Regions from separate parts of the Clostridium hominis genome, predicted to be linked through region 1. Evidence: predicted binding sites of a transcription regulator. Region 1 holds the regulator's gene; the other holds the start of a gene.
What was found. Region 1 encodes HrcA, which represses chaperone genes, less so after heat shock. Its sites were predicted from a motif close to TGTTAGCACTCNNNNNNNNNGAGTGCTAACA; they were not measured.

Region 1 (4,730 bases):
TTTTTATATGATAATTTAAATAGAAAAAATTATAAAAGATGAAAGAGATGAAAAAAATGAAAGAAATTAGTTTATACATACATATTCCGTTTTGTAAGCAGAAATGCTTTTATTGTGATTTTCCTTCTTATTCAGGTAAAGAAAGGTTTAAGGAAGATTATGTTAATGCACTTATTAAAGAAATTGAAATGAGAGCTAGTGGTTATATAATTAAAACTATTTTTATTGGAGGAGGAACACCGTCATATTTAGAAGTAGACCAAATAGAGAGGTTATTAGCTGCGATTAAAAACCTGAATCTACATAAAGATATTGAATTTAGCATGGAATGTAATCCGGGAGTTCTTTTTAAAGATAAATTAGTTGCTATGAAAAATGGTGGTGTTAATAGAATAAGCTTTGGATTACAATCAACAAAAGATTCTTTATTAAAAGAAGTAGGTCGTATTCATAGTTATGAAGAATTTTTAGAAAATTTCAATTTAGCAAGGGAAGTAGGCTTTAAAAATATAAATGTAGATATAATGTATGGGCTACCAAATCAAACTGTGGAAGATTGGAAAAATACATTAGAAACTATATGTGAGATAAAGCCAGATCATATATCGGCATATAGCTTAATAATAGAGGAAGGAACGGTTTTTTATAATTTATATGAAAAAGGATTATTAAAACTTCCTACTGAAGAGATGGAAAGAAGAATGGATAGCCTAACAAAGTCTATTTTAAAAGAATATGGATATCATCAGTATGAAATATCTAATTATAGTTTAGAAGGAAAAGAGTGTGAACATAATAAGGTTTATTGGCAGCTTAAGGATTATATAGGTTTAGGAACTGCTTCAAGTTCGTATATAAATGGTGTAAGAATTAAAAATATTGATGATATTGAAGAATATATAAGTAGAATTAATTCAGGTTTAGAAATTTATGAAGAGGAATATAAAAATTCACAAGATGATGAAATAGAAGAGTTTATATTTATGGGATTAAGAATGAATATAGGGATAGATGTTAAGGAATTTGAGGAAAGATTTAATAAACCTATAGATAGTATATATGCGAAAGTCTTAGAGAAAAATATTAAAAGTGGCTTATTAAAAAGAGAAGATAATAGAATATACTTAACACCAAGAGGAATGGACTTCTCCAATAATGTAATGGCAGAGTTTATATTGGATAAATGATAAAATGCTAAGTAAATTAAAGAAATATAAAGAAAAAAAGAGATAAACTTGGAAAAATAAAAACTTACAAAAAATATTCTGAAAATTTAACGTAATATCAAATTGACAAAAAAACTAAATAAGAATATATTGATAATGTAGTCATTAGCACTCGGTATTAATGAGTGCTAACAATGGGAGTGATGTAATGGCTATTGATGAAAGAAAAATAAGAATATTACAAGCCATCATTAATGACTATATTATGACAGGTGAACCTGTTGGATCAAGAACTATAGCTAAGAAGTATGACCTAGGAGTAGGATCTGCAACTATTAGGAATGAGATGGCGGATTTAGAAGAAATGGGTTATTTAGAGCAACCCCATACATCTTCAGGTAGAATACCTTCTAGTAAGGGATATAGACTATATGTTGATGGATTGATGGAAAAAGCTCAGTTAAGTAAAGAGGAAGAATTAAAGATTAAGGAATATATAATTAATTCTGCTATGTATGAAGTAGATAAATTATTAAAGGAAGCCTGCTTATTACTTTCTGAACTTACAAATTTAACATGTATAGTGCAAACACCTTCTATGAAGAGAAGCTATATTAAATCTATTCAGCTTATAAAAATAGATGAATCAAACTTAATTTCAGTTATTGTTACAGATAGTGGAGTTATTAAAAATCATAGAATTAAAATTAGCAATATGCCACCTAGTGATAAGTTATCTAGAATTAATGAAGTTTTAAATAGCAAATTAAAAAATTTAACAATTGAAGCTATTAATCTAGAAGTTATTAATGAACTAAAAAAGGAATTGGCAGGATTTGATGATTTATTTAATGCTATACTACCAGCGTTATATGAAAGTTTAAATAGCAGTGATAAGGAAGGATTAGTAGTAGAGGGTACTACAAATCTATTTAATTATCCTGAATATAACGATATTGAAAAAGCTAAAGAGATGATTCAACTTATAAGTAATAAAGATTGTGTAATAGAGTTGTTAGAGCCAGATGGTGATATAACTGTAAGAATTGGTGATGAAAATTATATTCCCGAAGCAAAAGAGTGCTCTGTAATAACTGCAGAGTATACATTAGGTGGAAGAGCAATAGGAAGTATAGGGCTTATAGGACCTAGAAGAATTAATTATTCTAAGGTGCTTTCTATAATGGCTCAGGTAATGAAGGAATTAAATAAAAGTCTTAAAAATCAAAGTCTTGATTAATGATTGTTGAGGTGTAGTAATGGAAGAGAAAAGAGAGTTAGAACAAGATGAAGTTCTTGAAGAGGTTAAAGATGAAGAGACTACTGAAGAAGTAGTTGAGGAAGTAGAAGACACTACAGAAGAAGTAGTGGAAGAAAGTGATGAAGAGGATACATTATCTATGGTAAGAAAGTTAAAAGATGAGAAGAAGAAACTTGATAATGAGCTTAATACATTAAAAGATAGACTTATGAGACTATCAGCTGAGTATGATAATTTTAGAAAAAGAACAAGCAAAGAAAAAGAGGGTATTTATACTGATGCGTGTGTTGATGTATTAAAGGAATTAGTGCCTGTTTTAGATAATCTTGAAAGAGCTATATCTGTAGATGGTAATGTTGAAGATCTTAAAAAAGGTATAGAGATGACTATAAAAGGATTCAAAACATCTTTAGAAAAATTAGGTGTTGAGGAAATAGATACTACTTCAGGATTTGATCCAAATTTCCATCAAGCAATTCAAGTTGTTGAAGATGAGAATTTAAAAACTAATGATGTTGCACAAGTATATCAAAAAGGATATAAAAGAGGCGAAAAATTAATAAGAGTCTCAATGGTGACAGTTGCTAAATAGCAATTTTAAAATGATAAAATAGCAAATAAGATTTTAAATTATAGATAGATTTCGAGGAGGAAATTATTATGGGAAAAATTATAGGTATTGACTTAGGTACAACAAATTCATGTGTAGCTGTTATGGAAGGTGGAGAACCAGTAGTTATTGCTAACTCTGAAGGTTCAAGAACTACTCCATCAGTGGTATCTTTTCAAGCAGGTGGAGAAAGATTAGTAGGTCAAGTTGCTAAAAGACAAGCAATTACAAACCCAGATCATACAATAATATCAATAAAAAGAGAAATGGGAACAGACCACAAAACTAAGATAGATGATAAAGTTTATTCACCACAAGAAATATCAGCAATGGTGCTTCAAAAAATCAAAGCTGATGCAGAGGCTTACTTAGGTGAAACAGTAACTCAAGCAGTTATCACTGTTCCTGCATATTTTAATGATGCTGAAAGACAAGCAACAAAAGATGCAGGAAGAATAGCTGGTTTAGAAGTTTTAAGAATAATAAACGAACCAACAGCTGCAGCTTTAGCTTACGGTTTAGACAAAACTGAGCATAATGAAAAAATATTCGTATATGACCTTGGTGGAGGTACTTTCGACGTATCTATTCTTGAATTAGGTGATGGAGTATTCGAAGTATTATCAACAAATGGAGATACAAAACTTGGTGGAGATGACTTCGATGAAAAAATAATGAACTACATCGCAGAGACTTTCAAAGCTGAAAATGGTATTGATTTAAGAAATGATAAGATGGCTCTTCAAAGATTAAAAGAAGCTGCTGAAAAGGCTAAGATTGAACTATCATCTTCAATGCAAACAAACATCAACTTACCATTTATCACTGCAGATGCAACTGGTCCAAAGCATATAGATATGAATTTAACAAGAGCAAAATTCAACGAGTTAACTCATGATTTAGTTCAAAGATCAATTGAGCCAATGAAGAAAGCATTATCAGATGCAGGGCTTTCAATGAGCCAAATAGATAAGGTAATATTAGTTGGTGGATCAACAAGAATACCAGCAGTTCAAGAAGCGGTTAAAAACTTCACTGGAAAAGAACCTTCAAAGGGAGTTAACCCTGATGAATGTGTTGCTATCGGTGCAGCAATTCAAGCAGGAGTATTAACAGGTGAAGTTAAGGACGTATTATTATTAGACGTTACACCATTAACATTAGGAATTGAAACTTTAGGTGGAGTAGCAACACCATTAATAGAAAGAAATACAACTATTCCAACAAAGAAGAGTCAAGTATTCTCAACAGCTGCAGATGGTCAAACATCAGTTGAAATTCACGTAGTTCAAGGTGAAAGACAAATGGCTGCTGACAATAAGACTTTAGGTAGATTTACTCTATCAGGAATAGCTCCAGCTCCAAGAGGAATTCCACAAATCGAAGTTACATTTGATATAGATGCTAACGGTATCGTTAAAGTATCTGCTATGGATAAAGGAACTGGAAAAGAAGCTAACATCACAATAACTGCATCAACTAACCTTTCAGATGATGAAGTAGAAAGAGCAGTAAAAGAAGCTGAAAAGTTTGCAGAAGAAGATAAGAAGAGAAAAGAATCTATAGAAGTTAAGAACAATGCAGATCAATTAGCTTATCAAACAGAAAAGCAATTAGAGGAATTAGGAGATAAGATTGCTGCTGATGATAAAGCTAAGATAACTTCTAAGCTAGATGCATTAAAAGCTGTTAA
Region 2 (4,730 bases), on a different contig from region 1:
AATATTTGATAGTGAAATTAAACAAGAAGCAAATATGGCTTCTGAGTTAGTAGATAATGTTTTAATAGGTAGCATGAATGTAATGAAAGAATTATATGAATATACAGATAAAACCTTAGGGTATAGACAAGCAAATAATAATATGATTTTATACCCACATAAACGGATGAATTTAATTAAATATCAATTTACAAAAAAAGTTCTACTCTTTGAAAGAGGAGGCACTTTTTTCTTTGCTCTTAATTTCAATATCTAGGCCAATAAAATTTATTGAAACGTATAAGGAGGTAATTAGTTTGTACACAGAAATAGAAAATCCAGTGACATAACATAATATAATATCTTCCCAACAACGTACCTTAAATGCTAAAATAGTAGAAATAGAAGCAATTTAAGTAAGGATGTGTTGAAAGAAGTATGCAAAAATATAATCAGAATAATCCGCAGCTTATTAATTCTATGGTATGTGCTATAGATATATTAGGATTTTCACAAATGATAGTGGATTCTTGTAATGAGGGAGAGGGAAACAAGCTACTTAATGAGATTAGCTTTCTTATAAATAAGAACAAGCAATGTATAATCCCAAATAAGTACAGTCAAGGAAAGATAAAGATATATACTGATAATATGATTGTTGGATACCCTATAAAAGATGATGGTGAGGAAGAGTTAGACGAAATATTGGACAATGTATCAGAATATCAATTTAACCTAGCGCTAGAAGGCCTTTTCGTTAGAGGGGGCGTAAGTGTAGGTGAATTTTATATAAATGAAGATATTGTTTTTGGACCAGCTCTTTTGGATGCTCATAATACGGAGAGTAATCTAGCTTGCTATCCAAGAATTATATTAGACAATAAGACAGTTAGTAGATTACAAAAGTACATAAATAATTATGAGGTTGCACCACAACACAAGAAAATACTTATTGATAGTGATGGGCAGTGGTTTTTAAATTATTTAAATACTATATTTAAATGTTATACAGAATGTAACAATGAATATGAGTTTGAAAAGGCACAAATAGAATTACTTATTAGACATAAAGTTAAAGTTGAAGAGATGCTAGAGTTAAATAAAAAAAATATAAGAGTATGGGACAAGTATGTATGGACAGCTAATTATCATAATTATTTCTGTAATCTAAATTTTCCAGGTGAAAAACAGTTGAAAATATCAAGAAAGAGGTTACTTTCATGGCCAAGAGAAATTTCAAAAAATGATTTTTAATATCATAACTATATATTATGAATTCAAATGAAATTTATTTGTAGTAAATCTTTAATTCAAATATGTTGAAGTTTTCATATAATTATGATAGTATACAAAATGCATAAAATTAAATAGGCAAATCTAAGGGAATCTAGATACGCAAAGCTATAGGGACTAAAGTTTACAAAGCTATTCTTTTTGGGTAGCTTTTTTTATGTACTTCTGAGGGGAATAAATAATCAGAGGGAAAAAGGTGAATAAAAGGAAAATAGTGGCCATAATGACAGCTGCAAAAGTTTCAAGATTAGAAGCATATCATAATGGAAAACAGATTTTATACAGCACCAAATTATAATGCAACAATAAAAAGGAAAAAGAATTTTAAGTATGAAAGATTATTAATTAAATTTGTAATCTTTTAATATTGGTAAAAAAATTATAAAGTAGGAGAGGGAAAAAATAAAGATTAATTATGGAGTGATTTTTGTATGAAAAGGATAACTTTAAAAGATATTGTGATAGTCATACAGAGAACATTAGATTCTATGGATGACAGATTAGCAGGTCATGGAGAAAAGGTTGCATATATAATGTACAAGCTATTAAAATGTCATGGAGGATACAGTGATGAAGAAATCTTAAGAATGATTACATTAGCTGTGTTCCATGATATAGGTGTATATAAGATAGAGGAAAGAGATCACATTGTTGATATGGATTTAGAGATTCCAATGAACCATTCTGTATATGGATATTTATTTATAAAGTATTTTTCACCTCTATCAGATTTAGCAGATATAGTATTAGGGCATCATTTGTATCCTAAAGATTTTAATGATTCAGCTAAAGTAAAGATTCCTAAAGAAGCACTCATATTAAATTTAGCTGATAGTATTGCAGTTTTACAATTGCATTTTAATAAAATAGACCCTATGTTAATATTAAATAAAAGTAGTAATGATCTACTTGAAGAGCATAAAGAGTTATTTAAAAAAGCATGTAATGAATATGATTTAATAGAAAAAATAGAAACTGATACATATTTAAATGAGTTATATGAAATTTTAGATAAAAGAGAGCTATCAAGAAGAGAAATAATTGCATATGCAAGGATGTTAAATTATGCTATAGATTTTAGAAGTGAATCTACTGTAGTACATACTATAACTGTGGAAGAAATAAGCTGGCAAATATCTAAAATGTTAGGATTAGATGATTATAAGTCAACAATAATCAAGATAGCATCTATGCTTCATGATATAGGAAAATTATCAATTCCAATAAATATCTTAGAAAAGAAGGGAAAGCTTACTCAGGAGGAATTTGAGATAATAAAATGTCATACTATAGTTGGATATAATATTTTAAGTAATATGGGAATAGATGATATACGAGATATAGCAACACTACATCATGAGAAGTTAAATGGAACTGGATATCCATTTTGTTTAAAGGGTGATAATATATCAAAGGAAGCAAGAATAGTAGCAGTTGCAGATGTATTAAGCGCTTTGATAGGAAAGAGAAGTTATAAGGATGAGTTTTCAAAGGATGAGGTTATATCAATATTATCAAATATGGCATCTAATTATGAGATAGACAAGGATATATGCAAATTAGTAATTGAAAATTATGACTATATTGAAAAAAGAGTTAAAGCTAATACGAAAAATACACTAAAATTATATAAAAATTTAATGAATGAGTATAAAGAGTTATTAGAATATTTTGAAAAAATAAGTTTTATCCTTAAGTAAAAGAGATGATAAGGATGTTAGTTAAGTATGTATTGATGTAAAAGTCGATACATACTTTTTTTACTATTAAAGACTAAAGAGGTGTAATGATGGGCATGAGGAAAGTATTCCTTTAAAAGAAGGACTATATAGATGTGTTGACAATAAATTGAAATAGTGATATAACAGAAATTGAAGATTAGCACTCGATGAGTTAGAGTGCTAACAAAAATATCTTTAAATTAGAAGGGGAGATTTAAATTGGAAAAGAAGCAATTTAAAGCAGAATCAAAGAGATTATTAGACATTGTTATTAACTCTATCTATACACATAGAGAGATATTTTTAAGAGAGTTAATATCGAATGCAAGCGATGCTATTGATAAAATTTATTATAAAAGCTTAAGTGATAGCACACTTACATTTAATAAAGAAGATTACTTTATTAAAATAACACAAGATAAAGAATCTAAAACATTAACAATATCTGATACAGGTATTGGTATGACTAAAGAAGAATTAGAAGAAAACTTAGGAACTATTGCAAAAAGTGGATCTCTTAAGTTTAAAGAAGAAAATCAAATAAAAGATGGATATGATATAATTGGTCAATTTGGTGTAGGATTCTACTCAGCATTTTTAGTTGCAGATAAGGTTACTGTAATAACAAAAGCTTTTGGAAGTGATAAAGCTTATAGATGGGAATCAGAAGGAGTTGAAGGATATTCAATCGAGGATGCTACAAAAGATTCATATGGTACAGATATAATATTACATCTTAAAGAAAACACTGAAGATGAAAATTTTGATGAATATTTAAATGAATATAGAATAAAATCATTAATTAAAAAATACTCAGACTTTATAAGATATCCAATTAAGCTAGATGTAACTAAGTCAAAGCTTAAAGAAGGTTCAGAAAGTGATTATGAAGAGTATAAAGAAGAAGAAACTGTAAACAGCATGGTTCCAATCTGGAGAAGAAATAAAAGTGAGCTTACAGATGAAGATTATAACAACTTCTATATGGAAAAGAGATTTGGATTTGATAAACCATTAAAACATATTCATATAAGCGTTGATGGTATGGTAAGCTATAACTCAATTCTTTATATTCCAGAAAATTTACCATTCAACTATTACACTAAAGACTATGAAAAAGGCTTAGAACTTTATTCAAATGGTGTATTAATAATGGAGAAGTGTGGAGATTTATTACCAGATTACTTTGGATTTGTAAAAGGTATAGTAGATTCACAAGATTTATCTCTTAATATTTCAAGAGAACTATTACAACATGATAGACAATTAAAGCGTATTGCTAAAAATATTAATAATAAGATTAAAAATGAGTTAGAAAATATGCTTAAAAATGATAGAGAAAGCTATGATAAATTCTACAAGACTTTTGGAAGACAATTAAAGTTTGGAGTTTATGAAGAATTTGGAGCTAATAAAGAAACTCTACAAGATTTAATAATGTTCTATTCTTCAAAGGAAAAGAAAATGGTTACTTTAGGTGAATATGTAGAAAGAATGCCTGAAGAACAAAAATACATCTACTATGCAGTTGGTGATTCAAATGAAAGAATAGAAAAGCTTCCTCAAACAGAGTTAGTTAAAGATAAAGGATATGAAATATTATACTTTACTGAAGAGATAGATGAATTTGCTATTAAAATGCTTATGAACTATAAAGAAAAGGAATTTAAATCAGTTTCAAGTGGTGATTTAGGAATAGAGGCTGATGAAAAAGATGAAGCTATAACTGAAGAGAAT

Region 2: htpG (molecular chaperone HtpG) is a predicted target of HrcA. The motif match lies at 3,149-3,179, and genes of this name have one in related genera.

Annotation. Positions count from the first base shown of each region.
Region 1 covers NZ_JACOOO010000052.1:84,371-89,100, reverse strand. The annotation lists gene hemW (radical SAM family heme chaperone HemW) at 57-1,187, shown strand; gene hrcA (heat-inducible transcriptional repressor HrcA) at 1,375-2,406, shown strand; gene grpE (nucleotide exchange factor GrpE) at 2,426-3,019, shown strand; gene dnaK (molecular chaperone DnaK) at 3,088-4,730, shown strand, end outside.
Region 2 covers NZ_JACOOO010000038.1:20,629-25,358, forward strand. The annotation lists gene H8S20_RS16130 (hypothetical protein) at 35-256, shown strand; gene H8S20_RS16135 (hypothetical protein) at 418-1,233, shown strand; gene H8S20_RS16140 (HD-GYP domain-containing protein) at 1,704-2,972, shown strand; gene htpG (molecular chaperone HtpG) at 3,213-4,730, shown strand, end outside.